Regions from separate parts of the Actinacidiphila sp. DG2A-62 genome, predicted to be linked through region 2. Evidence: riboswitches for the same ligand, from Rfam matches in the RefSeq annotation. Region 2 holds a riboswitch; the other holds the start of a gene.
What was found. A riboswitch is a leader RNA that binds a small molecule or an ion and turns the genes downstream of it on or off. The one in region 2 is predicted to bind S-adenosylmethionine.
Positions count from the first base shown of each region.

Region 1: another riboswitch for S-adenosylmethionine. It lies ahead of VSR01_RS08530 (aminotransferase class V-fold PLP-dependent enzyme); the one in region 2 lies ahead of thrC (threonine synthase).

Region 1 is NZ_JAYMGI010000002.1:1,915,918-1,930,024, reverse strand. Features, by position in the region: gene qcrB (cytochrome bc1 complex cytochrome b subunit) at 1-1,138, shown strand, start outside; gene trpD (anthranilate phosphoribosyltransferase) at 1,283-2,347, shown strand; SAM riboswitch class IV at 2,493-2,609, shown strand; gene VSR01_RS08530 (aminotransferase class V-fold PLP-dependent enzyme) at 2,773-4,293, shown strand; gene VSR01_RS08525 (Lrp/AsnC family transcriptional regulator) at 4,370-4,651, opposite strand; partial or broken gene VSR01_RS08520 (rhomboid family intramembrane serine protease) at 4,648-5,426, opposite strand; partial or broken gene VSR01_RS08515 (NYN domain-containing protein) at 5,749-7,061, shown strand; gene VSR01_RS08510 (C40 family peptidase) at 7,351-8,382, shown strand; gene VSR01_RS08505 (C40 family peptidase) at 8,601-9,668, shown strand; gene VSR01_RS08500 (hypothetical protein) at 10,179-11,435, shown strand; gene VSR01_RS08495 (M48 family metallopeptidase) at 11,432-12,712, shown strand; gene VSR01_RS08490 (glycosyltransferase 87 family protein) at 12,800-14,107, opposite strand, start outside.
Region 2 is NZ_JAYMGI010000002.1:3,451,475-3,465,581, forward strand. Features, by position in the region: gene VSR01_RS15070 (DUF4031 domain-containing protein) at 1-131, opposite strand, end outside; gene VSR01_RS15075 (hypothetical protein) at 140-463, opposite strand; gene VSR01_RS15080 (MurR/RpiR family transcriptional regulator) at 696-1,664, shown strand; gene murQ (N-acetylmuramic acid 6-phosphate etherase) at 1,753-2,688, shown strand; gene groL (chaperonin GroEL) at 2,848-4,470, opposite strand; gene VSR01_RS15095 (cold-shock protein) at 4,849-5,052, opposite strand; gene VSR01_RS15100 (ubiquitin-like small modifier protein 1) at 5,496-5,771, opposite strand; gene thrC (threonine synthase) at 5,768-7,141, opposite strand; SAM riboswitch class I at 7,135-7,267, opposite strand; gene VSR01_RS15110 (glucosyl-3-phosphoglycerate synthase) at 7,419-8,384, shown strand; partial or broken gene VSR01_RS15115 (alpha,alpha-trehalose-phosphate synthase (UDP-forming)) at 8,765-10,215, shown strand; gene VSR01_RS15120 (hypothetical protein) at 10,223-11,377, opposite strand; gene otsB (trehalose-phosphatase) at 11,990-12,838, opposite strand; gene VSR01_RS15135 (DUF3263 domain-containing protein) at 13,017-13,289, opposite strand; gene VSR01_RS15140 (extracellular solute-binding protein) at 13,428-14,107, opposite strand, start outside.

The DNA.
Region 1 (14,107 bases), 1.5 Mb from region 2:
CTACTCGCTCCCGGACGACCTGCTGTCCGGCACCGGTGTGCGGTTCATGGAAGGCGCGGTGCTCTCCACGCCGATCGTCGGCACGTACCTGTCGATGTTCCTGTTCGGCGGGGAGTTCCCGGGCCACGACTTCGTGGGCCGGTTCTACTCGGTGCACATCCTGCTGCTGCCCGGCCTGATGGCCGGTCTGCTGGTGGCACACCTGATCCTGGTGTTCTTCCACAAGCACACCCAGTTCCCGGGCGCCGGCAAGACCGAGAAGAACGTCGTCGGCTCGCCGCTGCTGCCGATCTACACCGCCAAGGCGGGCGGCTTCTTCTTCCTGGTGTTCGGCATCATCTCGGCCATCGCGGCGATCGCGACGATCAACCCGATCTGGACGATGGGTCCGTACCGGCCCGACCAGGTGTCCACCGGAGCCCAGCCGGACTGGTACATGGGCTTCTCCGAGGGCCTGATCCGGGTGATGCCCGGCTGGGAGATCAGGGCCTGGGGCCACACCCTGGTGCTCGGCGTCTTCATCCCGCTGATGATCTTCCCGCTGGTGATGGTCGCGATCGCGGTGTACCCGTTCATCGAGGCGTGGGTCACCGGCGACAAGCGGGAGCACCACCTGCTGGACCGGCCGCGCAACCGCCCGGTGCGCACCGGCTTCGGCGTGGCCTGGCTGACGCTGTACTTCGTGCTGCTGATCGGTGGCGGCAACGACATCTTCGCCACCCACTTCCACTTGTCGATCAACGCGATCACCTGGTTCGTACGGGTCAGCTTCTTCGTGGCCCCGGTCCTCGCCTTCTGGGTGACCAAGCGGATCTGCCTCGGCCTGCAGCGGCGGGACCGCGACAAGGTGCTGCACGGCCGGGAGACCGGCATCATCAAGCGGCTGCCGCACGGTGAGTTCATCGAGGTGCACGAGCCGCTGTCGCAGCAGCAGCTGCACGTGCTCACCGCGCACGTCCAGCCCAAGCCGATCGAGGTCGGCCCGGAGGTCGACGAGAACGGCGTGGAGCGCAAGGCCAACCCGGTCGCGAAGTTCCAGGCGAAGCTGTCCCGCGGGTTCTACGGCGAGCACAGCCAGATCCCGAAGCCGACGGCGGAGGAGTACGAGGAGATCACCTCGGGCCACGGTCACCACTGACCGCCCCTGACGCCGCGCTGGGCGTCGCCACACACCGGGTCGGCCCGGTGGGTCCCGCTTCGGACCCACCGGGCCGACCCGCGTCCACGGCCGCTGCCGATAGGGTGAGGGTCCACTCAGGGAGCCGTTGCGGGAGCGTGGGGCATGAGCGTTGTGAACACCGGCGGGGGCGAGACGACGGCCCCCCGGTCCTGGCCCGACCTGCTGAGCGCGCTGCTCGCCGGGCGGGACCTGTCGGTGGACGACACGGCCTGGGCGATGGACCGGATCATGCGCGGCGAGGCCACCGACGTGCAGATCGCCGGCTTCGCGGTGGCGCTGCGCGCCAAGGGCGAGACCGTCGACGAGGTCTCCGGCATGGTCCGCGCGATGTACGAGCACGCCAACACCATCGAGGTGCCCGGCCGTACGGTGGACATCGTCGGCACCGGCGGCGACCGGGCCAGGACCGTCAACATCTCCACGATGTCCGCGATCGTGGTGGCCGGCACCGGCGCCAAGGTGGTCAAGCACGGCAACCGCGCCTCCTCCTCCGCCAGCGGCGCCTCCGACGTGCTGGAGAAGCTCGGCGTCAATCTGGAGCTGGCCCCGGAGCGGGTGGCCGAGGTCGCCGAGGAGGCCGGCATCACCTTCTGCTTCGCCATCCGCTTCCATCCGGCGCTGCGCCATGTCGCCAAGGCCCGCGCCGAGTTGGGGGTGGGCACCACCTTCAACTTCCTCGGCCCGCTGACCAACCCGGCCCGGGTGCGCGCCCAGGCCACCGGCGTCGCCGATCCGCGGATGGCGCCGATCCTGGCCGGGGTGCTGGCCGAACGCGGCTCCTCCGCACTGGTGTTCCGCGGCGACGACGGCCTGGACGAGCTGACCACCACCGCGACCTCGCAGGTGTGGGTGGTGCGCGACGGCAGGGTCGAGCGGACGTCCTTCGACCCGCGGGACGTCGGGCTGCCGCTGGTCCCGGTGGAGGCGCTGCGCGGCGCGGACGCCGCCCACAACGCCGATGTGGCGCGCCGGCTGCTGGCCGGCGAGACCGGTCCGGTACGGGACGCGGTGCTGCTCAACTCCGCTGCCGCGCTGGCGGCTCTCACGCCCACCGACGGCACCCTCCAGGAGCAGATCACGGCCGGCCTGGAGCAGGCCGCGCGGTCCATCGACTCCGGCGCCGCGGCGGCGGTCCTGGAGCGCTGGGCCGCGGCCACCCACGCCTGATGCCCTTGTCGCCGCGTTGTCCCCTTTTTCCGCGGCTTTTTCCGCGGCGCTCGGCGTCCGGCGCGAGACGAGCCCGGCGCACGACGGCGTCCACCGATCGGACGGCGTCTTGCGCCGGGCGGACGGTGTGGCACAATTCCTTGCAGGTCACGAGTGACAGCGCAAAGGCCCCGGCTCGCTGTCCGGCAACCCTCCGTCCGAGGCGGGGTGCCCCGGGTGATGACCAGGCTGTGAGCAGCAAGGCTCGCAGCAAGCCGGACATGGGGAGTTCTTTCATGAGCAAGCGAATGCGATAGGGCCTTCAGGCCCCGGTTCTGCGTCTTCTCCGCACTTCCGTCCGTCGACTCGATTCCGCACCGCCCCGCTGTGCCGCGCCGTAGCGCCGGCGGGCGCACCCTCGCATGCCTTCCTCCGGGAGTTCCGCCGTGACCGTCACCACCACCGCCACCCCCTCCGCCGCCACCGTCTCCGGCACCGTCTCCAGCACCGCCGCCGTGCCCGCCGCGCTGTCCGCCCCCGCGGCGCCGGCCGCGGCCTCCGCCGCCGCGCCCGCCGGCGCCGCCGAACCCGCCTGTTCCGACCCCTGCCGCGACGTCTCCGACCCCGCCTGCCGGGCCCCGCTGCCGGTGCTCGGCCGGGACGTGTCCGTGCCGCTGGTGACCGGCGGCACCGTCACGTACGCCGCGCTCGACTACGCCGCCAGCGCCCCCGCCCTCCAGCGGGTCTGGGACGACGTGGCCGCCTACGCGCCGTACTACGGCAGCGTCCACCGCGGCGCCGGCTACCTCTCGCAGCTGTCCACCGACCTGTTCGAGCAGAGCCGGGCCACCGTCGCGGAGTTCCTCGGCTGCCGCCCCGGCGACCAGGTGCTCTTCACCCGCTCCACCACCGACTCGCTGAACCTGCTGGCCGCCGCTCTCCCGGCCGGCACCCGCGTCTACGTCTTCGAGACCGAGCACCACGCCGCGCTGCTGCCCTGGCAGCGGGCGACCGACGCCGAGGTGGTGTGCCTGGCCGCGCCGCGTACCCCGGAGCAGGCGGTGGCCGCGCTCGACGTGGCCCTGCACGGTGCGCCCAAGGGCCCGAAGCTGGTGTGCGTCACCGGCGCGTCCAACGTCACCGGCGAGCTGTGGCCGGTGCGCGAACTGGCCGCCGCCGCGCACCGGCACGGCGCCCGGATCGTGCTGGACGCGGCCCAGCTGGCCCCGCACCACCCGGTGGACGTGGCCGCGCTGGACGTGGACTGGGTCGCCTTCTCCGGCCACAAGCTCTACGCGCCGTTCGGCTCCGGCGTGCTGGCCGGCCGCCCGGACTGGCTGCGCGAGGCGGAGCCGTACCTGGCCGGCGGCGGCGCCACCCGTACCGTCACGCGCGGCGCGGACGGCCGGGTCGACGTCGAGTGGCACGACGGCGCCGCCCGCCACGAGGCCGGCTCGCCCAACGTCATCGGCGCGTACGCCATCGCCTCGGCCTGCCGGGCGCTGCGCGACGCCGGCTTCGAGGCGCTGGTGGAACGCGAACGGGCGCTGCTGGCACGGCTGCTGGACGGGCTCGGGGAGATCGGCGCGGTGCGGGTGCTGTCGCTGTTCGGTCCCGGCGCGCCCCGGGTCGGCGTGGTCTCGTTCGTCGTGGACGGCTGGAACAGCTCGCACTTCGCCGCCGCGCTGTCCGCCGAGCACGGCATCGGGGTGCGTGACGGCCTGTTCTGCGCGCACCCGCTGGTGCGCGTGCTGCTGGACTCCGACCCGGGCGAGCCGGGGGAGTGCGGGGCGCCCGACGCGGCGCCCGGCGAGCGCTCGCTGAACGCGATCCGGGTCAGCTTCGGCGCCGGCACCCCGGTCGAGCACGTCGACCGCTTCGTGGCCGCGGTGCGCACCCTGGTCAGGGACGGCGCGGCGTGGCGCTACACCACCGAGGGCGGGCGCTGCGTGCCGCAGAAGGACTGAGCGGCTGCGGGGATCCCGGTCGTCGGGCCCGGCGGGCGGGCGGGGTCCCCGGGCTCTTCGGAGCCGGTGGGACCGGTCAGGAGTCGAGGCCGATCGCGAACGCCGCCTCCAGGTCGTGCTGGCTGTAGGTGCGGAACGCGACGTGGGTGTCGGTGGCCTCGACGCCGGGGATCTTGCTGATCCGGCCCGGGATGATGTCCGCGAGGTCGTCGTGCCGGGCCACCCGCACCAGCGCGATCAGGTCGTATCCGCCGGTCACCGAGTAGACCTCGCTCACATGGTCGAGCGCCGCGATCGCCTCGGCGATCTCCGGGATGCGGTCGACAGACGTCTTGATGAGCACGATCGCGGTGATCACGGCTGGATGTCTCCTTGGGTCGGCCCGATGACGACGCTCACCTTACGCCGTGGCCGGTAGCAGGCCCACGCGCACAGGAAGCCGAAGGCGAAGCCCACCACGTGCGCCAGGTACGCGACGCCCGGGCCGCCCTTCGCGGTCTGCGCCGCCAGCCACTGCAGCACGAACCAGAAGCCCAGCACCACCCACGCGGGGAACCGCAGCGGGATGAAGAACAGGAACGGGAACAGGCTGGTCACCCGGGCCCTCGGATAGAGGTAGAGGTACGCGCCCAGCGCCCCGGAGATCGCGCCGGACGCGCCGACCAGGCTCTGTGTGTCGCCCGGGTGCCCGAGCGCGAAGCCGTACGTCGCCAGATACCCCGCGGCCAGGTAGAACAGCGCGAACCGGGTGCGGCCCATGCGGTTCTCCACGTTGTCGCCGAAGACGTAGAGGAAGAGCATGTTGCCGATCAGGTGCAGCCAGCCGCCGTGCAGGAACATCGCGGTGAGCACCGAGAAGAACGGCGACTTCCAGCCGTCGTGCGGCGCCGGGCAGCCGGCGGCAGCGGCAGCCTCGACACCGGCAGCCGGCCGTGGAACAGCTCGGCGGGGATCACCCCCCACCGGTCGAAGTACACCGCCTGCCGGCAGGCCAGCGCATGCCCGCCGCCGTAGGCGGGGATGAAGCCGGACAGCGGGCCGAGCAGGAACACCGCGGTGCACAGGCCGATCAGCGTGTACGTCACCACCGGCGTGCGGCGGACCGGGTTCTTGTCGTGCACCGGGATGACCATGCACCGATCATGACGGACCGGGCACAACGGGCAAAAACCGCCTCGCCGCACCGCGCGGGCCTCCGAGGCCGTAGGGTGACCGAACGTGCGGTTCGAGGCAGGTTTCACACCTCTTGCGGGGACAATGGAGGCGACGGCTCGTCGTACGGGTCTCCGCGGAGACCCGCACGACAGGCCCTAGGGGGGACCGACGGGCGGCGGCCGGAGGATCGAAGGGGGCCGGGAGGACGCCGGGAAGCGACAGGAGTGACGCGTGGACGACAGCGACGGCGAGCCGGCCGCCGAGGCGGGCGCACCGCGGGCGGCGGGCGACAGCGAGCCGGTGCTCGACCGCCCGCTGCCCGAAGGCGTGCGCCACCGCGTCGTGACGATCGCCGCCGACGCCTTCGGCGGCTTCACCTTCCCCGAACTGCCCGTCTCGCTGCGCCCCTACGCCCGCTTCACGCCCTCGCGGCGGGTGAAGTACGCCGCGACCGCGCTCGCCGCGGCGCTGGAGTCCGACGCCGCCTTCCGGCAGAAGGTCGCCTCCCGGCTGCGCGAGGCGCAGCCGGAGCTGACCGGCGCGCTCGACGCGGGCACCCCGCCGCCGGCCGCCGACCCGCTGGACGTGGCCGCCGCCGCCTACCTGCTGCGGCCGGCGGCTGGGCCAAGCTCGTGGCCACCGCCGGCGAGGAGGCGCAGCGCGCCGACGCCGAACGCGCCGACGAGGAGACGCTGCGCGAGGTCGCCCGGCTGCGCGCCGAGGTCGAGTCCTTGCAGGAGCAGGCGCGCGGCGACGCCGCCCGGGCCCGCGCCGAACTCGACGCCGCCCGCAAGGACGGCGACGCGCTGCACCGCAAACTGCGCGCCGCGCTCAGCGACATGAAGCGCGCCGAGGCCGCCCAGCGCAAGGTGCAGACCGAACTGGACGAGCTGCGCGCCGCCGCCGCCCACGAGCGCGCCGCGGCCGAGAGCGAGGCCCGCAGACTGCGCACCCGGCTCGCCGAGGCCGAGGCCGCGGTCGAGGCCGGCCGCCGCTCGGCCAGGGAGGGCCGCGGCGTCGCCGACGTACGGCTGCGGCTGCTGCTGGACACGGTGCTGGACGCCGCCTCCGGGCTGCGCCGCGAACTGGCCCTGCCGCCGCGCGACTCCATGGCGGTGCGCCCCGCCGACACCGTCGACGCGGTGGCCCCCGGCCAGTTCAGCGCCCGCGACATCGCCACCCGCGCGCTGTCCGAGACCGATCCGGCGCTGCTCGACCAGCTGCTCGCGCTGCCGCAGGCCCACCTGGTGGTCGACGGCTACAACGTCACCAAGACCGGCTATCCCGCGCTGCCGCTGGAGAAGCAGCGGCTGCGGCTGCTCGGGGGCCTGGCCGTGCTGGCCGCGCAGACCCGCGCCGAGGTCACTTGCGTCTTCGACGGCGCGGACCTGGACGCGCCGGTGCTGCTCGCGCCGCCGCGCGGGGTGCGGGTGCTGTTCTCCAAGGCCGGCGAGACCGCGGACGAGCTGATCCGCCGGCTGGTGCGCGCCGAGCCGCCCGGCCGGCAGATCGTGGTGGTCTCCGCGGACCGCGAGGTCGCCGACGGCGTCGCCCGCGCCGGCGCCCGCCCGGTCGCCTCCACGCTGCTGCTCAAGCGCCTCGCCCGCGGCTGACCCACGATGTCCGCTCATCGTCCGATTCGGTGCGAACGCCCGTGGATGACACGGCTGTTCGGGCTTCGTACGGCACTGTGCGTCGCGATCGGCTCACCGCCCGTACGGCTGCCGTAAATAATGTGCGAACCGGTCGAGATTTTGCCTACAAGGATTTGAACCGATCACAGATGGGTCACTAGGGTCAGGCGTCGAACCTCCGCGCAGTCGATCATCCAACCCGGATGACGCTCGGGGGCCGCCCGCCAGTGAACCGGTAGGCGGCTGAAGGAAGAAGGAGATCGCCTTCGTGGCGTCCCACCGTCGTCCCAAGCCGGCAAGCCGCACGCGCGTGACCGTGCTGACCGCGACCGCTGCGGCGGCCGTCGCCCTCTCCGCCCAGGCCGCCAACGCGGCCCCCGCCAAGCAGTCCGTCAAGGACGCCAAGGCCAAGGTGGACGCCCTCTACACGCAGGCGGAGCAGGCGACCGAGAAGTACGACGCGGCCAACGAGAAGCTTTCTACCCTCCAGAAGGACGCATCAACCCTTCAGGACCAGGTGGCGCGGCAGCAGCAGCACCTCAACGCGCTGCGGGACAGCCTCGGCACGATCGCCGCCTCGCAGTACCGCAGCGGCGGCGTCGACCCGACGATCCAGCTCTTCCTCTCCTCGAACCCGGACAGCTACCTGGACAAGGCCACCGCGCTGGACCAGTTGACGTCCCTGCAGGCCAGCTCGCTCGACCAGCTCCAGGACGCCAAGCGCACGCTGGACCAGGAGCGCGCCGAGGCCACCGCGAAGCTCACCGAACTCCAGAGCACCCGCGCGGAGTTGGCCAAGCGCAAGGCCGAGGCCAAGACCAAGCTCTCGCAGGCGCGGGCCGTGCTGAACTCGCTGACCGCCGCCCAGCGCGCCGAGATGGACCGGCAGGACGCGATAGCCGCCAGCCGGGCCAGCTCCCGGGTCGACCTCGGCGACGCGAAGGCCGCCACCGCGCGCGCCCAGGCCGCGTTCACCGCCGCGCAGTCCAAGATCGGCGACCCGTACGTCTACGGCGCCACCGGACCCGGCTCGTTCGACTGCTCCGGCCTCACCTCCTGGGCCTACAGCCAGGCGGGCGTGTCCATCCCGCGCACCTCGCAGGAGCAGGCCAACGCCGGCACCCGCATCTACAACGCCTCCCAGCTCGGCGTCGGCGACCTGGTGATCTTCTACGGCGACTACCACCATGTCGGCCTCTACGCCGGCAACGGCATGGTCCTGCACGCGCCGAAGCCCGGCGCGTCGGTGCGGTACGAGGCCATGAGCGACATGCCCTTCGAGTTCGGCGTCCGCATCTGACCCCGTCCGGCCCCATCCGGCCCCGTCCGAACCCTGGTCGGCGTCCGGCGGCGTGACGGTCCGCGGCACGCCCGGGCGGGGTACGGCGTACGGGTGACGCGGGGGCGCCCCGCAGGGCCCCGCGCCCGCGTGTGACCTGCGGCGGGGACGCACCGTCCGGATGTACGAGCGGGCAGGTCTTTGTACAGCGTGCCACGGCATGGCTACTGTCTGCTGCCGTGGTCTCGCATCGACGTACCCCTCAGCCCGGGCTGGCCGCCCGCACCACCCGCGTGACCGTGCTGTCCGCCGCGGCCGCCTCCGCGGCGCTGGCCGGCACCGCCGCCCAGCGGGCCGCCGCCGACCCCGGCGCCGCTCCCCAGGACACCGCGACGCGCATCGACGGCCTCTACCAGCAGGCCGAGCAGGCCACCCAGCGCTACGACGCCGCCCAGGAGCGCACCCGCCAGCTGCGCGCCGACCTCACCGCGCTGGAGGACCGCGCCGCCGCCACGCAGCAGCGCGTCAACGAACTGCGCGACGAGATGGGCGTGCTGGCCGCCTCGCAGTACCGCGAGGGCGCGATCGACCCGACGCTCGCGCTGCTGCTCTCCGACGACCCGGCGGACTTCCTCGACCGGGCGTCCGCGATCGACCGGCTCGGCGGGCAGCAGGGCGAGCGGCTGCGACAGCTCCAGGAGGCCGAGCGCGGACTGCGCCAGCAGCGCGGCCAGGCCACGCAGAAGCTCGCGGACCTCCGCCGGACCGGCGCGCAGCTGGCCGCGCGCAAGCGGGACGTCCAGCGGGCGCTGGTGGCCGCGCGGGCGCTCCTGCGCACGCTGCCGCCCGCGCAGCGCGCCGCCTACGCGGCGGGCGATCCCTACGGGGACCCGCGCGCCTCCCGCGACCGGGGCGCGGGCCTTCCCGACCTCGCGCACCTCGGGGACCTGCCGGCGCCGTCCGGGCGGGCGGCCCTCGCGGTCGCCGCGGCCCGCCGGGCGATCGGCGCGCCCTACGTCTGGGGGGCGACCGGGCCCAACGCGTTCGACTGCTCCGGGCTGATGCAGTACGCCTACCGGCGGGCGGGGGTGTCGCTGCCGCGGACGTCGCAGGAGCAGATGAACGCGGGGGTGCGGGTGCCTTTGAGCCAGGCGCGGCCCGGCGATCTGGTCATCTACCGGGCCGACGCGAGCCACGTCGCGATGTACATCGGCGGCGGGCGGGTCATCCACGCGCCCTACCCGGGCGCCCGGGTCCGCGTCGACCGGGTCGACATGATGCCCGTCACCGCCGTGACCCGCCCCTGAGCCCGCCCCCCGCGCCGGACGTCAGCTCCCGTGCGTCAGCCCGACGCCGGGCGCCCAGACCAGGGCCGCGGCCCCTGCCCGTCAGCTGGGCGCTGGACCTTAACCCGGGGTGCACCCCCCGCCCGTCAGCTTGGCGCTGGGCCTGTTTTTCAGGGGCGCGGGGAACTGCGCGACCAGCCATCTGCGGCCCGCAGGTCGTCACCGTCCCGAAGGGGCAGATCGGTCCGATCCGGACCTCCCCCAGAGCTTCGCCTGGGAGGCACCCCCAGCCGGTGGGTGGTTGCTCGCGCAGTTCCCCGCGCCCCTGGGGTTGAAGTCCAGCGCCGAGCCGGCGGGCAAGTGGCCGCGCTCCTGGGATTAAGGTCCAGCGCCGAGCGGGCGGGCAGGGGTGCGCCCCGGGGTGAGGTTCAGCGCCGAGCTGAGGGGCTGGGGGTGCGCCCCGGGGGGAGGTGCAGCGCCGGGCTGAGGGCAGCGCCGGGCTGAGGGCAGCGCCGAGCGTAGGATCGGGGGATGCGTGGGGTGCGCCGCGGGACGCGGTGGGTGGTCGGCGCGGCGCTCGCCGCAAGCGTGGCGGCAGGCTGCACCGGGGGCGGCGCAACCCCCGGAAAGAGCGCGGCCCAGCGCTCGGACACCGCCGCGATCGAGCGCCTGCTGACCGCCAGGTCCCACGCCGTCGTGACGCACGACAGCGCCGCGTTCGACCGCGGCCTGGACCCGAGGGCGACTCGCTTCACCGCCGCGCAGCGCCAGGTCTTCGCCGACCTCGCCGACGTACCCCTCGCGTCGTGGTCGTACCGCGTGGTGCGGACCGGTCCGGCCGCTTTCCGGCTGCCCGCCGCCGTGGACGGCGCCCACCGCACCGCCGCCGAGGTCCGGCTGAGCTACCGGCTGCGCGGCTACGACGCCCAGCCGGTGGTCTCCACCGCGTACCTGACGTTCGACCGGCGCGGCGGCCGGTGGTACCTCGCCGCCGACGACGACGGGAACGCCTCCGGCCACCGCACCGACGTCCAGCTGTGGGACCAGGGCCGCGTCCGGGTCGTCCGCGGCGCGCACAGCCTGGTGCTGGGCCTCGGCGACCCCGCGCGGCTGCGCGAGTACGCCGCCGACGCGGACCGCGCGGTGCCGGAGGTCACCCACGCGTGGGGCGCGGACTGGCCCGGCACGGTGGTCGTCGAGGCGCCGGAGACCGAGGCGCAGCTGACCGCGCTGCTGGGCGGGGGCGCGGACACGTACCAGGACATCGCCGCGGTCACCACAGGCGAGGCGGGCGTCGGCCCGGGCGCGCCGGCCGACCGGGTGGTGGTCAACCCCGCCGCGTTCGGCGAGCTGTCGGCGTTCGGCCGGCAGGCCGTGCTGACCCATGAGACCACCCACGTGGCCACGCGCGCCGCGACCACCGCGCACACCCCGCTGTGGCTCTCCGAGGGCATCGCCGACTGGGTCGCCTACCGCGACGCCGGTCGCACCGCGCGCGAGATCGCCCCGGAGCTGGCCGCGGACGTCCGTGCCGGACGCCTGCCGGCGGCGCTCCCCGGCGCCGCCGACTTCCGCCCGCGGGCGGCGGATCTCGCCCAGGCGTACGAGGGCGGCTGGCTCGCCTGCCGGATGGTCGCCGACCAGTGGTCGCCGCAGACCCTCGTCGCCTTCTACCGGGCCGTCGCCCGCGGCGGCGACCTGGACGCGCGGCTGCGCGCGGCGCTCGGCATCGGCCTCACCGAGTTCACCGCGCGCTGGCACACCTACCTCAAGGAGGAGCTGGCGTGACCTTGCCCCCGGCTGAGTCCCCGCTCCCCGACGACGATTCCGCGACCCCGCAGGACTCCGCGACCCCGCAGGACCCCGCGGTCCGGGACGACTCCGCGGTCCCGGACGACTCCGCGGTCCCGGACGACTCCGAAGTCCGGGACGAACCCCGGGACGCCGCCGGCGACTTCAGCGCCGAGGAGGTGGCGCGGGGGCGGGCGCTGCGGCGCGGCGTCGTGCCGGTGGCGCTCGCGGACTCGGCGGCCGGCTTCGCGCTGACCGCGGCCCTCGGGCTGACGCCGGGCGGCGCCGGGCTGGTCGGGGCGTTCGGCGGGGCCTGGTGGGCGCGGGTGGTGGGCGCGGCGGTGACGCTGGTGCTGCTGCCGTTCGTGCTCGGCCTGCCGTTCGCGGCCCGCGGCCGGGTGGTACGGGCCCGGTTCGGCCTGGTCACGCAGGGCTGGCGGGGCTGGGCCGTCGACCAGCTGCGCGGCCTGCTGATCTCGCTGCCGCTGCTGCTCGGAGCGCTCTTCGCGGTCTACGCGCTGGCCAGCGCCACCCGGCTGTGGTGGCTGTGGGCGGCGCTCGGCGCGGCGGTCGTGACGGTCGTGCTGTCCTTCCTCGCGCCGCTGCTCTTCGAGCCGTTGTTCAACCGCTTCACGCCGATGCCGCCGGGGGAGCTGCGCGACGCCCTGCTCGCGCTCGCCGCGCGGGACGGCGTCGCGGTCCGCGACGTGCTGGTGGCCGACGCCTCCCGCCGTACCACCGCCTTGAACGCGTACGTCTCCGGCTTCGGCAGGACCCGCCGCATCGTCGCCTACGACACGCTGCTGACCACCGCGGCGCCGCGCGAGGTCGAACTGGTCGTGGCGCACGAGCTGGGGCACGTGGTGCACCGGGACGTGCCGCGCGGCACCCTGCTGGGCGCGCTCGGCGCCGGGCTCGGGGTGTGCGTCCTGGCCGCGGTGGTCACATGGGGGCCGCTGCTGGACGCGGCGGGCGTGGACCGGTTCGCCGACCCGCGCTCGGCGTGGCTGCTCGCCGCGGTCGCCGCGCTCGGCGGCGCGCTGTTCGGGCCGCTCGGCCGGGCGCTGAGCCGCCGGGTGGAGCGCCGCGCCGACCTGCACGCGCTGCACCTGACCGGCGCGCCCGAGGAGTTCATCGCGATGCAGCGGCGGCTGACGGTCGCCAACGTCGCCGATCCCGATCCGCCGCGGCTGCTGCACCTGCTGCTGTCCACGCACCCCGCGCCGGCCGCGCGGATCGCGATGGCCAGGACCCAGCCGGCCGGACGGCCGTAGCGGCGCGGCCCGCGGTCACCGGGCGGCCCGCGGTAGCGGCGCGGCCCGCGGTCGCGGCGCGGTTCGCGGTCGCGGCGCGGCCCGCGGTCACCGCACGAATCGCCGCTCAGCGCGAGGTGCTGAGCGCGGACGCCGAGGCGGGGCCGGCAGCGGCGTCGCCGACGCGGACCGGTCGGCCGCCGCGCCCGGCCCGGTCGCCCGCCACAGCCGGCGGCAGGCCAGCAGCGACGCGGCGACCAGCAGCGCGTTGCGGACCGCGATGAGCAGCACGCCCCACGCGGTGCTCGCCGTCACCTCCTGGAAGAACAGCGGGAACTCCAGCGTGGTGAAGAGCGTCGCGGCCAGGGTCAGCAGCACCGGGAGCCGCTGGCAGCTGCCGCGCACGGTCACGCACACCGCGCCCGCGCCGATCAGCCACACCATGTACTGCGGGCTGATCACCCGGCTGGTGGTGGTGAACACCAGCAGCGCGGTGAACGCCGCGTCGTAGGGCGTCGCCGCGGTGAACGTACGGGCGCGCAGCCGCCACCACAGCAGCCAGCCGAAGCCGGCCACGCTCAGGCCCAGCGCGGCCAGGCTCACCGCGTGCACGTGCGGGCCGAGGAACTCCATCGAGCCGTAGTTCATCCGCACCGTGCCGTGCCAGCCGGCGTGCCGCCCGAGGTGGAAGACCAGCGCGCCCAGCGACTCGACCTCGGTGCCGCGGTCGCGCTGCATGGTCAGGAACGACAGCGAGCCGGACATGGTCAGCGCGAACAGCGTCAGCAGCCCGGCCGCCGTGCCGGCCGCCGCGGTCCACGCACGCCGGGTCGGCCGGCCCGGCGGGGTGCCGACCAGCAGCAGCACCGGCCACACCTTCAGCAGCGCGCCCACCGCGGCCAGCGCCCCGCCCAGCCGCGGTCGCCGGGGCAGCGCCAGCATCGCGGCCACCGCCACCGCGGTGACCAGCACGTCGTAGCGCGCGTACACCAGCGGCCCGAGCAGCGCGACGCCCGCCGTCCACACCCACGCCCCCGCGGCCCGCCCCGACCGGCGCGCGTCGCGCAGCAACGCCGCGAGCACGCCCGCGTCCGCGAGGAACGCCAGGCAGAAGAAGCCGGTGGTGTACGACACCAGCGGCAGCGCGGCCGGCGCGGCCATCACCGCGGCGGCGCCCGGCGGGTACTGCCACGTCACGTCGTGCGCGGGGAACGTCCCGTGCCGCAGCACCGCGAACCACGGCTCGTACACGTGCGACACGTCGTTGAGGATCACCTGCTTGGGCAGGCGGAACACCTTGAAGACGAACACCAGCATCGCGGCCCTGGTCACCGCCCACACCGCGAGGATCCGTCCGGCCGACGGCCGCCTCGCCGACGGCCGTTCCACACTTTTGTCAGCTTTTGTCACGCAACG
Region 2 (14,107 bases):
TCGAAGGCGCGGGGCGGCGCGCCGAGGCGGGCGGCGAAGGCGTGCAGCTCGTCGTAGGAGAGGTCGCTGACCAGGTGGGACCACAGGCGGCCGTGGCCGGGCCAGGTCGGGGGGTCGATGTAGACGGACACCGGCGGCCTCACGCCCCCAGCGAGCCGAGCGGGGCGACCGCGTCGCCGCGCGCCTCGCACACCCAGTGCGGGTCCTCGCCGAGTTCGGGCTCGACGGCCAGCGCGTGCGGCTCCTCGCAGCGCGGGCACAGCGGCCAGCGCCCGCGGGTCTCCAGCAGGGCGTCCTGCACGTCCTGGGCGAGCAGACCGGGCACGTAGGGCGCGCCGTCCGGCCACTGCCGCAGCCACCAGCGGCGGCTGCTCACCGCGTCCTCCAGCAGCGAGACGACCTCGGGCTCCGCGACGCCGCGCGCGGCGAGGTCGGCGAGGACCAGGGCGCGGGCGCCGTGCATCACCGCTTCCAGCCCGGGGCCGGCGGCTTCCGCGCCGTCGCCGGGTTCCTGGGCGTCCCCGAAGCCCCGGCTCTCACCGGAGCCCCCCGGCGCGCCGCCGGGGTCCGGGCCGCCGCCGGGGCCGTCCGCGTGGCCCCGCTCCTCGGGGCCGCTCGTTCCACCGTCCATGCGGCCCATTGTCGCAAGCGCGGCCCCTTGACGGTGGGTCCCGCCTGAAAATACCTTTCACAAGGTGACCTATAGCGTGAAGGAAACTTTCCCCCCGAGCGTCCGCGCCCTCCGCGGCGTGCCCGGCGCGCCCGTCCTCCCCGTCACGCCCCCCGACCCGGGGGCCCTGGCCGCCAAGGTCCGCACCCTCGCCCCGTCGATGACGCGCTCAATGCAGCGCGTCGCCGAAGCCGTGGCAGGCGACCCGGCCGGCTGCTCGCACCTGACCGTCACCGCGCTGGCCGTGCGCACCGGCACCAGCGAGGCCACCGTCGTCCGCACCGCGCGGCTGCTGGGCTACCCCGGCTACCGCGACCTGCGGCTCGCCCTCGCCGCGCTCGCCGCCCAGCAGGCCACCGGCGCGCCGCCCGCGGTCACCGCCGACATCGCCGTCGACGACCCGCTCGGCGACGTCGTGGCCAAGCTCGCCGTCGAGGAGCAGCAGACCCTCGCCGACACCGCGGCCCAGCTCGACACCGGCCAACTCGACGCCGCGGTGGCCGCGTTGGCCGCCGCCCGGCGCACCGACGTGTACGGGATGGCCGCCTCCGGACTGGTCGCCCAGGACCTGGCGCAGAAGCTGCTGCGCATCGGGCTGATCGCGCACGCCCACGCCGACCCGCACCTGGCGGTCACCAACGCCGTCCAACTGCGCCCTGGCGACGTCGCGTTGGCCATCACCCACTCCGGCAGCACGCACGACGTGATCGAGCCGCTGCGGGCCGCCTTCGACCGCGGCGCGACCACCATCGCGATCACCGGGCGCGCCGACGGCGCCGTGACCCAGTACGCGGACGTGGTGCTCACCACCGCCAGCTCCCGGGAGAGCGAGTTGCGGCCGGCCGCGATGTCCAGCAGGACCAGCCAACTCCTCGTGGTGGACTGCCTGTTCATAGGCGTCGCCCAGCGCACCTACGAGGACGCCGCGCCCGCGCTGTCCGCGTCGTACGAGGCGCTCGCGCACCGGCACACCCCGCGGTCCGGCCGCGCCTGACCCTGTACCGCCGACCCCGCCGACCCCGCCGACCCCCGCTGATCCCCCACCGCACCTGACCAATGCGAGAAGGATGAACGAGCCGCATATGACCCAGTACACCGAGCTGCGCCGCGAGTTGGAGTCGCTGACCACCGAGGCGTTCCGGCCCGAGTTCGCCGAGATCGACCGGCTGCCCACGCTGGAGATCGCGCGGCTCATGAACGGCGAGGACCTCACCGTGCCCGCCGCGGTGGCCGGGCAGTTGCCCGCGATCGCGGCGGCCATCGACGGCATCGCGGAGCGCATGGCGCGCGGCGGCCGGCTGGTCTACGCCGGGGCCGGCACGGCCGGGCGGCTCGGCGTCCTGGACGCCAGCGAGTGCCCGCCGACCTTCAACACCTCGCCGGGACGCGAGGTGGTCGGCCTGATCGCCGGCGGCCCCGGGGCGATGGTCACCTCGGTCGAGGGAGCCGAGGACAGCAGCGACCTGGCCGGCGCGGACCTCGCCGCGCTGGGCCTGACCGCGGCCGACAGCGTGGTCGGCATCTCGGCGTCGGGGAGGACGCCGTACGCGGTCGGCGCGGTCGGTTACGCCAAGGGGGTGGGCGCGCTGACCGTCGGGCTGTCGTGCAACGCCGGCTCGCCGCTGGGCGCTGCCGCGGACCACCGCATCGAAGTGGTGGTCGGGCCCGAACTGCTCTCCGGCTCCACCCGGTTGAAGGCCGGCACCGCGCAGAAGCTGGTGCTGAACATGCTCTCGACGATCACGATGATCCGCCTGGGCAAGACCTACGGGAACCTGATGGTGGACGTCCGCGCGTCCAACGAGAAGCTGCGGGCGCGCTCGCGGCGGATCGTCGCGCTGGCGACGGGGGCGGGGGACGCGGCGATCGAGGCGGCGCTGACCGCGACGGACGGCGAGGTGAAGCCCGCGATCCTGATCCTGCTGGCGCAGGTCGACGCGGGGGCCGCCGCGCGGCTGCTCGACGAGTCCCACGGACACCTCCGCGCCGCGATCGAGGCGGCGGCCCCCGCGGAGTGAGCGCGTGACGTCAACCCCCCTGGGGGCGGGGGGAACGGCGCCCCCGCAGCTGAAGCCCGGCGCAGCCCGGGGCTGAAGCCCGGCGCTGCCGGGACGCGGAACGGCGCCCCCTCCCTGGCGGGAGGGGGCGCCGTTCCCGGAGCTGTCCGAGCCGGAGGCTCAGAAGTCCATGTCGCCGCCGGGCATGCCGCCCGGCGCAGCCGCCGGCGCCTTCTCCGGCTTGTCCGCGATGACCGCCTCGGTGGTGAGGAAGAGCGCGGCGATGGACGCCGCGTTCTGCAGCGCGGAGCGGGTGACCTTCGCCGGGTCGATGATGCCCTCGGCGATCATGTCGACGTACTCGCCGGTGGAGGCGTTGAGGCCGTGGCCGACGGGAAGGTTGCGCACCTTCTCGACGATCACGCCGCCCTCCAGGCCGCCGTTGACCGCGATCTGCTTCAGCGGGGCCTCCAGCGCGAGCTTGACCGCGTTGGCACCGGTCGCCTCGTCGCCGTCCAGCTCCAGCTTCTCGAACACCGCGGAGGCCTGCAGCAGGGCCACGCCGCCGCCGGCGACGATGCCCTCCTCGACGGCCGCCTTGGCGTTGCGCACCGCGTCCTCGATGCGGTGCTTGCGCTCCTTGAGCTCCACCTCGGTGGCCGCGCCGGCCTTGATGACGGCCACGCCGCCGGCCAGCTTCGCCAGGCGCTCCTGGAGCTTCTCGCGGTCGTAGTCCGAGTCGCTGTTCTCGATCTCGGCGCGGATCTGGTTGACCCGCCCGGCGACCTGCTCGCTGTCGCCGGCGCCGTCCACGATGGTGGTCTCGTCCTTGCTGATGACCACGGTGCGGGCGCGGCCGAGCAGGTCCAGGCCCGCGTTCTCCAGCTTCAGGCCCACCTCCTCGGAGATGACCGTGCCGCCGGTGAGGATGGCGATGTCGCCCAGCATGGCCTTGCGGCGGTCGCCGAAGCCCGGGGCCTTGACGGCGACGGACTTGAAGGTGCCGCGGATCTTGTTGACCACCAGGGTGGACAGGGCCTCGCCCTCGACGTCCTCGGCGATGATCAGCAGCGGCTTGCCGGACTGCATGACCTTCTCCAGCAGCGGGAGCAGGTCCTTCACCGCGGAGATCTTGGAGTTGACGATCAGGATGTACGGGTCGTCGAGCGACGCCTCCATCCGCTCCAGGTCGGTCGCGAAGTACGCGGAGATGAAGCCCTTGTCGAAGCGCATGCCCTCGGTGAGCTCCAGCTCCAGCCCGAAGGTCTGCGACTCCTCGACGGTGATGACGCCTTCCTTGCCGACCTTGTCCATGGCCTCGGCGATCAGCTCGCCGATCTGGGTGTCGGCGGCGGAGATGGAGGCGGTGGAGGCGATCTGCTCCTTGGTCTCCACGTCCTTGGCCTGCTCCAGCAGGGCGGCGGAGACGGCCTCGACGGCCTTCTCGATGCCGCGCTTGAGGGCCATCGGGTTGGCGCCCGCCGCGACGTTGCGCAGGCCCTCCTTGACCAGGGCCTGGGCCAGGACGGTCGCGGTCGTCGTGCCGTCGCCGGCGACGTCGTCCGTCTTCTTCGCGACCTCCTTGACCAGCTCGGCGCCGATCTTCTCGTACGGGTCCTCGAGCTCGATCTCCTTGGCGATGGACACGCCGTCGTTGGTGATCGTGGGGGCGCCCCACTTCTTCTCGAGGACGACGTTCCGGCCCTTGGGGCCGAGGGTGACCTTGACGGCGTCGGCGAGCTGGTTCATCCCGCGCTCGAGACCGCGCCGCGCCTCCTCGTCGAACGCGATGATCTTGGCCATGTGAAGTGGTCCTCCCGGGACGGAAATTACTGCAGGACCGCGCAGTGCCCGCGACGGACGGCCGCCGGCCACCGGATCGGTCCGGCGTCCGGCGGGCCTCACGACCCGGTCCGAATGGCACTCTCATGCGTAGAGTGCTAACGCCAATGATTAGCACTCACCCCCTGGGAGTGCAAGCGCCCGCGGCATCCCCGAGGCCGCCCCGGAGGCCGCGGACCGCCGGCGCGCGGACCCGCCGAGGACCCCCGCGACACCCGCGCGCCCGCACCGGCCGGCCGCGGACGGGCCGGGCCGGGACGCACGGCGGGCCCGCACCCCGAGGGGATGCGGGCCCGCCGGCGTGAAGCGCCGCGTCGATGGCCGAACGCGCCGGGATGCTCAGCCTGCCAGTCGGACCATGTCCGCCTGCGGCCCCTTCTGACCCTGCGAGATCTCGAACTCGACTCGCTGGCCTTCCTCCAGGGTGCGGTAGCCGTCCATCTGAATCGCGCTGTAGTGGACGAAGACATCCGCACCACCGTCGACCGCGATGAAGCCGTAGCCCTTCTCCGCGTTGAACCATTTGACGGTGCCCTGAGCCATTCCTAACTCCCCTATTGCTGGCCCTATCGCGGCCCCGCACTTCGCGGGCCCGGGTCAGACCTCACCCCCCGTTGCACCCCTTACCGGCGGACCGGTGAGGACAGTGGGGGGCGTGCGCCGGAACGCGTCGACCGCGGCTGAATGTATCTGCACGGATGCCCACCGCAACAGGTCAATTGGACGAGAATTCTTGGCGTGACCGATCGGATATGCCCCGAGAAAAAACGATAATGCGGGTCAACTCGGACCGGACAGATTACCGTAAAAGGTATTTATAGAACGTGAATTTGGCGATAAATCGCCGCACTGGTTCATCGGCCCACCGCAGTCCCCCAGCAGTTGCCCGGGGCAACTGTACAGGGATTCAACCATGTGCCGAACGCGCGGGCGCCCCGCCCACCCGGGGGTGGACGGGGCACCGTCGGACGCGTGCGGAAGCCCGTTCAGCCGCCGGCCACCGCCGGAATGATCGACACGCTGGCGCCGTCGGGGACCGCCGTGGCAAGGCCGTCGGAAAAGCGGACATCGTCGTCATTGACATACACGTTCACGAAACGCCGCAGCTTTCCGGCGTCGTCGAGAACGCGCGCCGAAATGCCCGCGTGATTCTTCTCCAGCGACTCGATGACCTCGGCGAGGGTCGCGCCCTCGGCCGGGACCTCCGCCTGTCCGCCGGTGTAGGTGCGCAGGATCGTGGGGATACGTACGGAAGCACTCATGCGAGGCCAGCCTCTCGGAACGCGTCAAGGGTGGGACGGATGACAGCGGTCGGCCCGGTGGTGGGCGCCACCGCGTCGAGGGTCTTCAGACCGTCGCCGGTATTGAGCACGACGGTCTCGGTGGCCGGGTCCAGCTGCCCGGTCTCGACGAGCTTCTTCAGCACGCCGACGGTCACCCCGCCCGCGGTCTCCCCGAAGATGCCCTCGGTGCGGGCCAGCAGCTTGATCGCGTCCACGATCTGCGCGTCGTCCACGTCCTCCACCGCGCCGCCGGTGCGCCGGGCGATGTCCAGGACGTACGGCCCGTCGGCCGGGTTGCCGATCGCCAGCGACTTGGCGATGGTGTCCGGCCGGACCGGGCGGACCACGTCGTGGCCGGCCTTGAAGGCCGCCGAGACCGGGGAGCACCCCGCAGCCTGGGCGCCGAAGATCTTGTACGGCTTCTCCTCGACCAGGCCGAGCGCGATCAGCTCCTTGAGACCCTTGTCGATCTTGGTGAGCTGGGAGCCGGAGGCGATCGGCACCACCAGGTTGTCCGGCAGCCGCCAGCCGAGCTGCTCGGCGATCTCGTAGGCCAGCGTCTTGGAGCCCTCGCCGTAGTAGGGCCGCAGGTTGACGTTGACGAAGCCCCAGCCCTCGCCGATCGGGTCGCCGATCAGCTCCGAGCAGAAACGGTTCACGTCGTCGTACGAGCCCTCGATGCCGACCAGCTCGCCGCCGTAGACCGCGGCCATGACGACCTTGCCGGCCTCCAGGTCGTGCGGGATGAAGACGCAGGACCGGAAGCCCGCGCGGGCGGCGGCGGCGCCGACCGCGCCGGCCAGGTTGCCGGTGGAGGAGCAGGACAGCGTGGTCAGGCCGAAGGTGCGGGCGGCCTCCAGGGCGATGGCGACGACGCGGTCCTTGAAGGAGTGCGTCGGGTTGCCGGAGTCGTCCTTGACGTGCAGGCCGCCGGTGATGCCCAGCTCGCGGGCCAGGTTGTCGGCCCTGACCAGCTTGGTCCAGCCGGGGTTGAGGTTCGGCCGGTCGGCGACGTCGGCGGGCACCGGCAGCAGCGGGGCGTAGCGCCAGATGCTGGTGGGGCCGGCCTCGATCCGGCGGCGCAGCGCCTCGGGGTCGCCGAGCGGCAGGTCGTAGGCCACTTCGAGCGGCCCGAAACACTCCTGGCAGGCGAAGATCGGGCTGAGCGGGAAGCGGGTGCCGCACTCGCGGCAGGACAGGGCCGCGGCGGGTCCGAACGGTGCGGGGGCGGCGTCGGTGGAGGTGTGCGCGCCCGCGGCGGCGGGCTCCCCGGAAGGAGCGCCGGAGGCGGCGGCGGGAACGTGGTCGACTGTGTGCGCAGCCATGGTGGCGAGGCCCTTTCTCCTCATCTTCCTCGCGCCGCACGTCGCGTGCGCGAGCCGGAATTGGCACCTTCCCCACCGTGTGACCTCGCGGTCGGCGGGAGGGTTGCCGGGGCTTCAACGGGCCGTTCCCTCTGCCCCTCTGGATGAGCGGTATGCAGTTGTCGGCGCACGACCCCGGCATGCGGTCGCCGTACGCGTTGTTCAAGACTGTAACCGACGAACCGGGCAGCCGAGCAGGCGGGTCCGTACCGCGAGACGCCGGCCCGGCCGGGGACACCGGCCATAGCAGGGAGATGCGCACGTGCTCGATGAGGTGGAGCGTTGGCTGGAGCGCCGGTCGTGGTCGGCGGCCGACCGGCCGCTCGACGCGCTGCTGGCCGCCAAGCGCGCGGCGGGCGAGCGCGGCACCGTCAGCGTGGTGCTCCCGGCGCTGGACGAGGAGGCGACGGTCGGCGCGATCGTCGCGGCGGTGCGCCGCGACCTGATGAGTGAGCGGATGCCGCTGGTGGACGAGCTGCTGGTGGTCGACTCCGGGTCGCGCGACGGCACGGTCCGGGTCGCGGCGGACGCGGGCGCCCGGGTGGTCTCCCGCGACGAGATCCTGCCGCGGCTGCCGGCCGAACCCGGCAAGGGCGAGGTGCTGTGGCGGTCGCTGCTGGTCACCCGCGGCGAGATCGTCTGCTTCGTGGACGCGGACCTGCGCGAGTTCGACTCGCGCTTCGTGTCGGGGATCGTCGGGCCGCTGCTGACCGAGCCGTCGGTGCAGTTGGTCAAGGCGATGTACGACCGGCCGCTGGAGACCGGCGGGACGGTGGTGCCGGCCGGCGGCGGCCGGGTCACCGAGCTGGTGGCGCGGCCGCTGCTCAACCTCCACTGGCCGCGGCTGGCCGGCTTCGTGCAGCCGCTCGGCGGGGAGTACGCGGCGCGGCGCTCGCTGCTGGAGCGGCTGCCGTTCCCGGTCGGCTACGGGGTGGAGCTGGGCATGCTGATCGACGCGCTGGGCCTGGTCGGTCTGGACGCCCTCGCCCAGGTGGACGTGGGGGTGCGGCACCACCGGCACCAGGACGGGCAGGCGCTGGGGCGGATGGCGGCGGCGATCTACCGCACGGCGCAGCTGCGGATGGCCCGCGGGCACCTGGTGCGGCCCCGGCTCACGCAGTTCGCCCGTGCGGGCGGGGCGTTCGTGCCGGCCACGTACTCCGTGGACACGGAGGAGCGCCCGCCGATGCGCGAGGTCCCCGAATACCGCGACCGCCGCGCGGCATAGCTCGCCCCGCGGCGCTGCGTTTCTCCGGGCGTGGCGCCCCCGGCCGGCTCGGCGCCGGGCTTCGCCCCCCAGGGGCGCGGGGAACTGCTCCCCCAGACTCCGTCCGGGAGGTACCCCCAGCAACCCATCTGCGGCCCGCAGGTCGCCGCCGTCCCGAAGGGGCAGATCGGTCCGATCCGGACCACCGGCCGGTGGACGGTTGAGCGCGCAGTTCCCCGCGCCCCTGAACTCAGCGTCGCGCTGGCGCACGGTAGGCCGCGCCCCTGCGGGCCTGACGCCCAGCGTCCGGCTGACGCACCGCGGGGTGTGCGTGGGAAAGGTCAGCGCCCAGCGCCGAGGCGGGAGGTTTGAGGGGTGGGGCGGGTGGCTAGGCACTGGGCATGGAGGGAACGCAGCGCACCGCTGCCGTGCTGGTCGCATCGAACCGTGGTCCGGTCTCGTACACCGTGGAGCCGGACGGCCAGGTCAGCAGAAGGCGGGGCGGCGGCGGCCTGGTCTCGGGCCTGAGCGCGATCGGCCCGGAGGCCGGCGCGCTGTGGGTGTGCGCCGCGCTCTCCGACGGCGACCGCGAGGCGGTGCGCCGAGGCGTCACCGAACCCGGCTCGCGGATGATCGACGTGGCGCCGGAGGTCTTCGCCGCCGCGTACAACGGCATCGCCAACTCCGTGCTGTGGTTCGTCCACCACATGCTGTACCAGACGCCGCTGGAACCCGTCTTCGACGAGGACTTCGAGGCCCAGTGGGCGGCGTACGAGGCGTACAACACCGCGTTCGCCGACGCCCTCGCGCAGGAGGCCGCGGACGGCGCCGCGGTGCTGGTGCAGGACTACCACCTGGCGCTGGTGCCCGCGCTGCTCCGCGAGCGCCGCCCCGACCTGCGGATCGGCCACTTCTCGCACACGCCGTGGGCGCCGCCGGACTACTACCGGCTGCTGCCGGACGACGTCGCGCGGCAGGTGCTCGAAGGCATCCTGGGCGCGGACCGGGCCTGCTTCCTCACCCACCGCTGGGCCGACGCCTTCGCCGCGTGCTGCGCCGACGTGCTGGGCGCGACCGTCGCGCGGACGCCCGGCGGCGGCCGCACGGTCACGCACCGGGGCAGGACCACCGAGCTGGGCGTGCACGGCCTCGGCGCGGACGCCGACTTCCTGCGCGAACGCGCGCACCGCGACGACGTGGCCGAGCGGATGGCGGCGCTGCGGGCCGAGGCCAGCCCGGGCGCCGGCTGATCGTCCGGGTGGACCGCACCGAGCTGTCCAAGAACATCGTGCGCGGCCTGCACGCCTACCGCAGGCTGCTGCGGGACCGGCCGGGCTGGCGCGAGCGGGTGGTGCACGTCGCCTTCGCCTACCCCTCCCGGCAGGACCTGGAGCTGTACCGCGCGTACACCGCCGTGGTCTCCCGGCTCGCCGAGGAGATCAACGCCGAGTTCGGCGTCGACGGCTGGCAGCCGGTGCTGCTGAAGGTCGACGACGACTTCGCCCGCTCGCTGGCCGCCTACCGGATGGCCGACGTCGCGCTGGTCAACCCGATCCGGGACGGCATGAACCTGGTCGCCAAGGAGGTCCCGGTGCTCGCCGACAACGGTGTGGCGCTGGTGCTCTCCCGCGAGGCCGGGGCCCACGAGGAGCTGGGCGAGGCCGCGCTGACCGTCAATCCGTACGACGTCCGGGGCACCGCGGAGGCGCTGAACGAGGCGCTGACCATGCCGGAGGCCGAGCGGGCCGACCGCACCAAGCGGCTCGCCGACGCGGCCACCGCGCTGCCGCCGGCCGCCTGGTTCCTCGACCAGCTCACCGCGCTCGGCGGCGCCGCACCGCGGCCGTCGTAGCCGGCCGTCAGCCGCGGGGCGTCGCCAGGATCTCCCGGCCGCGCTCGCGCGTGATCAGCTGGGCCAGCACCGGATCGGCGAACAGGGATATCGGCGCGACGTGGTCCTCGCAGACCGGCCGCCACAGGCGTATCGCCGCGCGCAGCTCGGGCCAGGCCTCCTCGCACAGCGCGGCGCGCTCGGCCCGCGTCCGGCGCGGGTCCGCCCGATCGCTCCGGTCGGCCCGGTCCACCCGGTCAACCCGGTCCGCCCGGTCGCTCCACGTGGCGGCGGGCTCCTCGTGGCCGCGGCGCGGCCTGCGGGCGCGGGTGCGGGTGTGCGCCCGGTCGCCCGCGGCAGCCGTGGCGGTCACGGCGGTCGCGGCGGTCGCGGTGCGGGACTGGGCCTCCGGGGGACGCGGCGGCGCGCTGCCCGCGCCTATCAGGATCGCCTGGTGCGCGCTGACCCGCGGCCGGTCGGGGGTGTGGAAGGCCGGGTGCGCGGCGAGCCGGTCGGCCACCGCGTGCACCGCGGCGTCGAACTCCGGGCCGCCGCCGAAGACCAGCCGGAAGCCGGGGCGGGCGCGCCGGGCGGCGTAGTCGTCGATCAGCGCGCGGACCGGCGGCGGCGCGATCTCCCGGACCCGGTCCAGCAGCCGCAGCTCGTAGGGCTGGTGGTGGTCCTCGCGGCGAAACAGCAGCGGCATCAGCTCGGCGGCGAACAGCGGGCTGCCCAGCAGCGCGACATCTCCGCTCCTGCGCCAGAGCAGGCTGGTCAGACCCACGGTGTACCAGTCGCCGAGCATGCCCCGCAGCTGCATCCGCAGCAGCTTGGCGCGCTCGCTGCCGTACGCCTGCGCCTCGGCGAGCACGGACAGCGGCTCGTCGACCGCGCCGGCCAGCGCGGCGCGGCGGGCCCGCTCGACCTCGCCGTCCCAGTGGTCGCGGGTGGCGCCGGCCGGGCGGCGCAGCGCGTGGAAGCCGCGGTAGAGGTGCTCCATGACCGCGCGGAACGACGCGTGGCGCTGCGGGCCCTCGCCGGACCAGGAGGCCAGCCAGTAGCCGGCCCACTCGCCGTCCTCGTCCACGTCCTCCGGGTCGAGGAGGAGTATCGCCGCGTCGGCGGCCAGCGAGACGCGCAGGCAGCGCGCGAGCAGCCGCGCCTGCTCCTCCTCCCACGGCACCTCCGCCGCGTCGCCGTCCGCGCCTTCCCCCGCGCGGTCGGCGCCCTCCCCGGGCGGCCCGCTGCCGGTCCGGGCCGGGCGGCGCCGGCGCCGGCCTCCGCGTCGGCGTCCACGTCCACGTCCACATCGGCGCCCACGTCCGCGTCCGCGAGGTCGGCGTAGGCGTCGATCCAGTGCCGGTCGTCGGTGTCCTTCAGCCAGGCCAGGTCCGCCGCGCCCGCCAGCCGGTAGACGAAGCTGCCGGCGTCCCGCCAGCCGTCGGTGACGAGCAGGAACTCGCGCAGCGACGGCGGCAGCCGGCGCCCGAGCCGGTCCTCGGCCGCCGCGACCGCGGCCGGCTCCGCGGGCGCGAAGCCCAGCCAGCCGTCCCGTACCACGGCCGGGTCCAGCGGCCGGTCCTGCCCGGGGTCGTGCGCCCCGATCCACTCGCGGCTCCACCGTTGGAGGAAGGGCCGCCACGCCTCCGCTTCCGTCATCGCCCGCACCCCTCTCACCTGCGTCACGTCATGGCTCCCGGCGCACCCTTTCGGTGCGTCATGTGCCATGAGAGCACGAGGGTCTGACAATCCGTCCGCCGGGTGCGAACCCGCGGGTCACGCGGCTCCCGCGGGCTCAGCCCAGCTGGTCGGCGAGCGCGTTGAGGACCGCGACGACGCCCTCGGGGCCGGGCACGGTCAGGTCCGCGCGGGCGGCCAGCTCCTGCGGCGTCTCGGGCGTGCCGGCGCTCGCCACCAGCAGTCCGGGCAGGCCCTGTTCGCGCAGCGCGGCGACCGCGTCGAAGGCGGCGATGTCGCCGAGGTCGTCACCGCCGTAGAGCACCGCGCCCGCGTCGACCTCGCGCAGGTAGGCGGCCAGGGCGACGCCCTTGTCCATGCCGGCCGGGCGCAGCTCCAGGACGTAGCGGCCGGGCTCGACCATCAGGCCGTGCTGGTCGGCGAGTTCGCCCAGCGGGACGCGCAGCGCCTCGAAGGCGGCGTCGGGGTCCTCGGTGCGGCGGGTGTGGACGGCGACGGCGCGGCCGCCCTTGTCCTCGATCCAGGTGCCCGACCAGGCGCCGATCCGGTCGAGGAAGCCGGGCAGTTCGGCGCGCACCGCGGTGACGCCCGGGTGGGCGCCGGGGGTGCGGACCTCGCCGGTGCGCGCGTCCCAGCGCTCGGCGCCGTAGTGGCCGAGGACGACGAGGTGTTCGAGCCCCGCGACCCCGGCGAAGCCGCCGTAGCGGACGGCGACGCCCGCGGGCCGGCCGGTGACGACCGCGACGGCGGCGAGGTGCGGCGCGAGCCGGGCCAGCGCCGGGACCGCGTTGGGGTGGGCGCGGGCCTGCTCGGGGTCGGGGACGATCGGCGCGAGGGTGCCGTCGAAGTCGAGGGCGACGACCGCGCGCCCGGGGTGCGCGACCAGGGCCGCGAGGGCTTCCTTCCCCTCGGGCGTGTGGGGCGTGAGGATGTCGGCGGAGGCCATGGCTCCGACCCTACCGGTCCCGGCCCGGCGCGCGCGGGGCGTACGGGCGCACGGTCCGCGGCGGTGCGCCGGACCCGACCGGGACGGCCCGCGCCGCGCGCCCGGCTCGGCGCCGCCGGCACGCTCGGCGCCACGCCCCCCGCCGCCCGCCGCGCCCTCAGCCCACCGCGCCGCGCCCTCAGCGCGACGCGCGGTGCCGCTCGCGGACCGCGCGCAGCCGGTTGACGGTGACCGGGTCGTGGCGCAGCGCGCGGGGGTCGTCCAGCAGCGCGTTGAGCAGCTGGAAGTACGCGGCCGGGGAGATCCCGAGGCGTTCGCGGACCGCGCGCTCGCGCGGCCCCGGCCCGCTCCAGGTGCGGGCGGCGATCTCCAGCACGGCGACGTCGCGCGCGCTCAGCTCCCGCCCGGACGGCTCCGCGTCACCGGCGCCCGCCTCGTACCGCTCCTCCACGCCCGGCCACCTCCGGCGCCCACTGTACGTCGCGGGCACGACGACCGGTCCGCCGTACGTCGCGGGGAGGACGACCGGTCCGGCCACACGTCCGCGGGCACGACGACCGGTCCGCGCCGGAGGCGGCCACCGCGTGGCTCAGCTCTTGCCGCCGTCCTGCGACTCCGCGTAGATCTGCAGGTTCGACAGCACGGTCTTGGGGTCGTCGTGGACCGCCTTGCCGATGTCGGTCTTGACCTTGGCGCTGACCGGGCCCCAGGAGATCTTGTCGACCGGGTAGAAGACCGCGTCCGGCAGCAGGTCGAGGAACTGGACCAGGTCCCTGTCCTTCGGGTTCTCGCGCATCGCCTCGGACGCGGTCTGCGTCACCGGCAGCAGGCCGTACTCGTCGAGGAACTTGACCGCGTTCTTCTCCTGGTACACGAACTGCAGGAACTTGCCGTCCGCCTCCTGGTTGCCGTTCTGCTTGAACGCCATCATCCAGTCGGCGACGCCGAGGGTGTCGCTGCTCTGGCCGAGGCGGCCGGGCAGCGGCGCCACGCCCACGTCGATCTTCTTGGCCTTGGCCTGGGCGAGCAGCGTGGGGTGGCCGTTGATCATGCCGGCCTTGCCGGCCAGGAACTCGTCGAAGACGTCCTGGCGGTTGGTCTTGGCGGGGTCGCCCGGGCCGGTCAGCCCGGTGTCGACCAGGTTCTTCTTCACCCAGGAGAACGCGTCGACGTTGGCCGCCGAGTCGAAGGTGTAGTTGCCGACCGTGTCGGTCATGCCGCCGGAGTTGCCGAGCATCCACATCAGCGCCTCGGCCTGCGCCTCCTCGG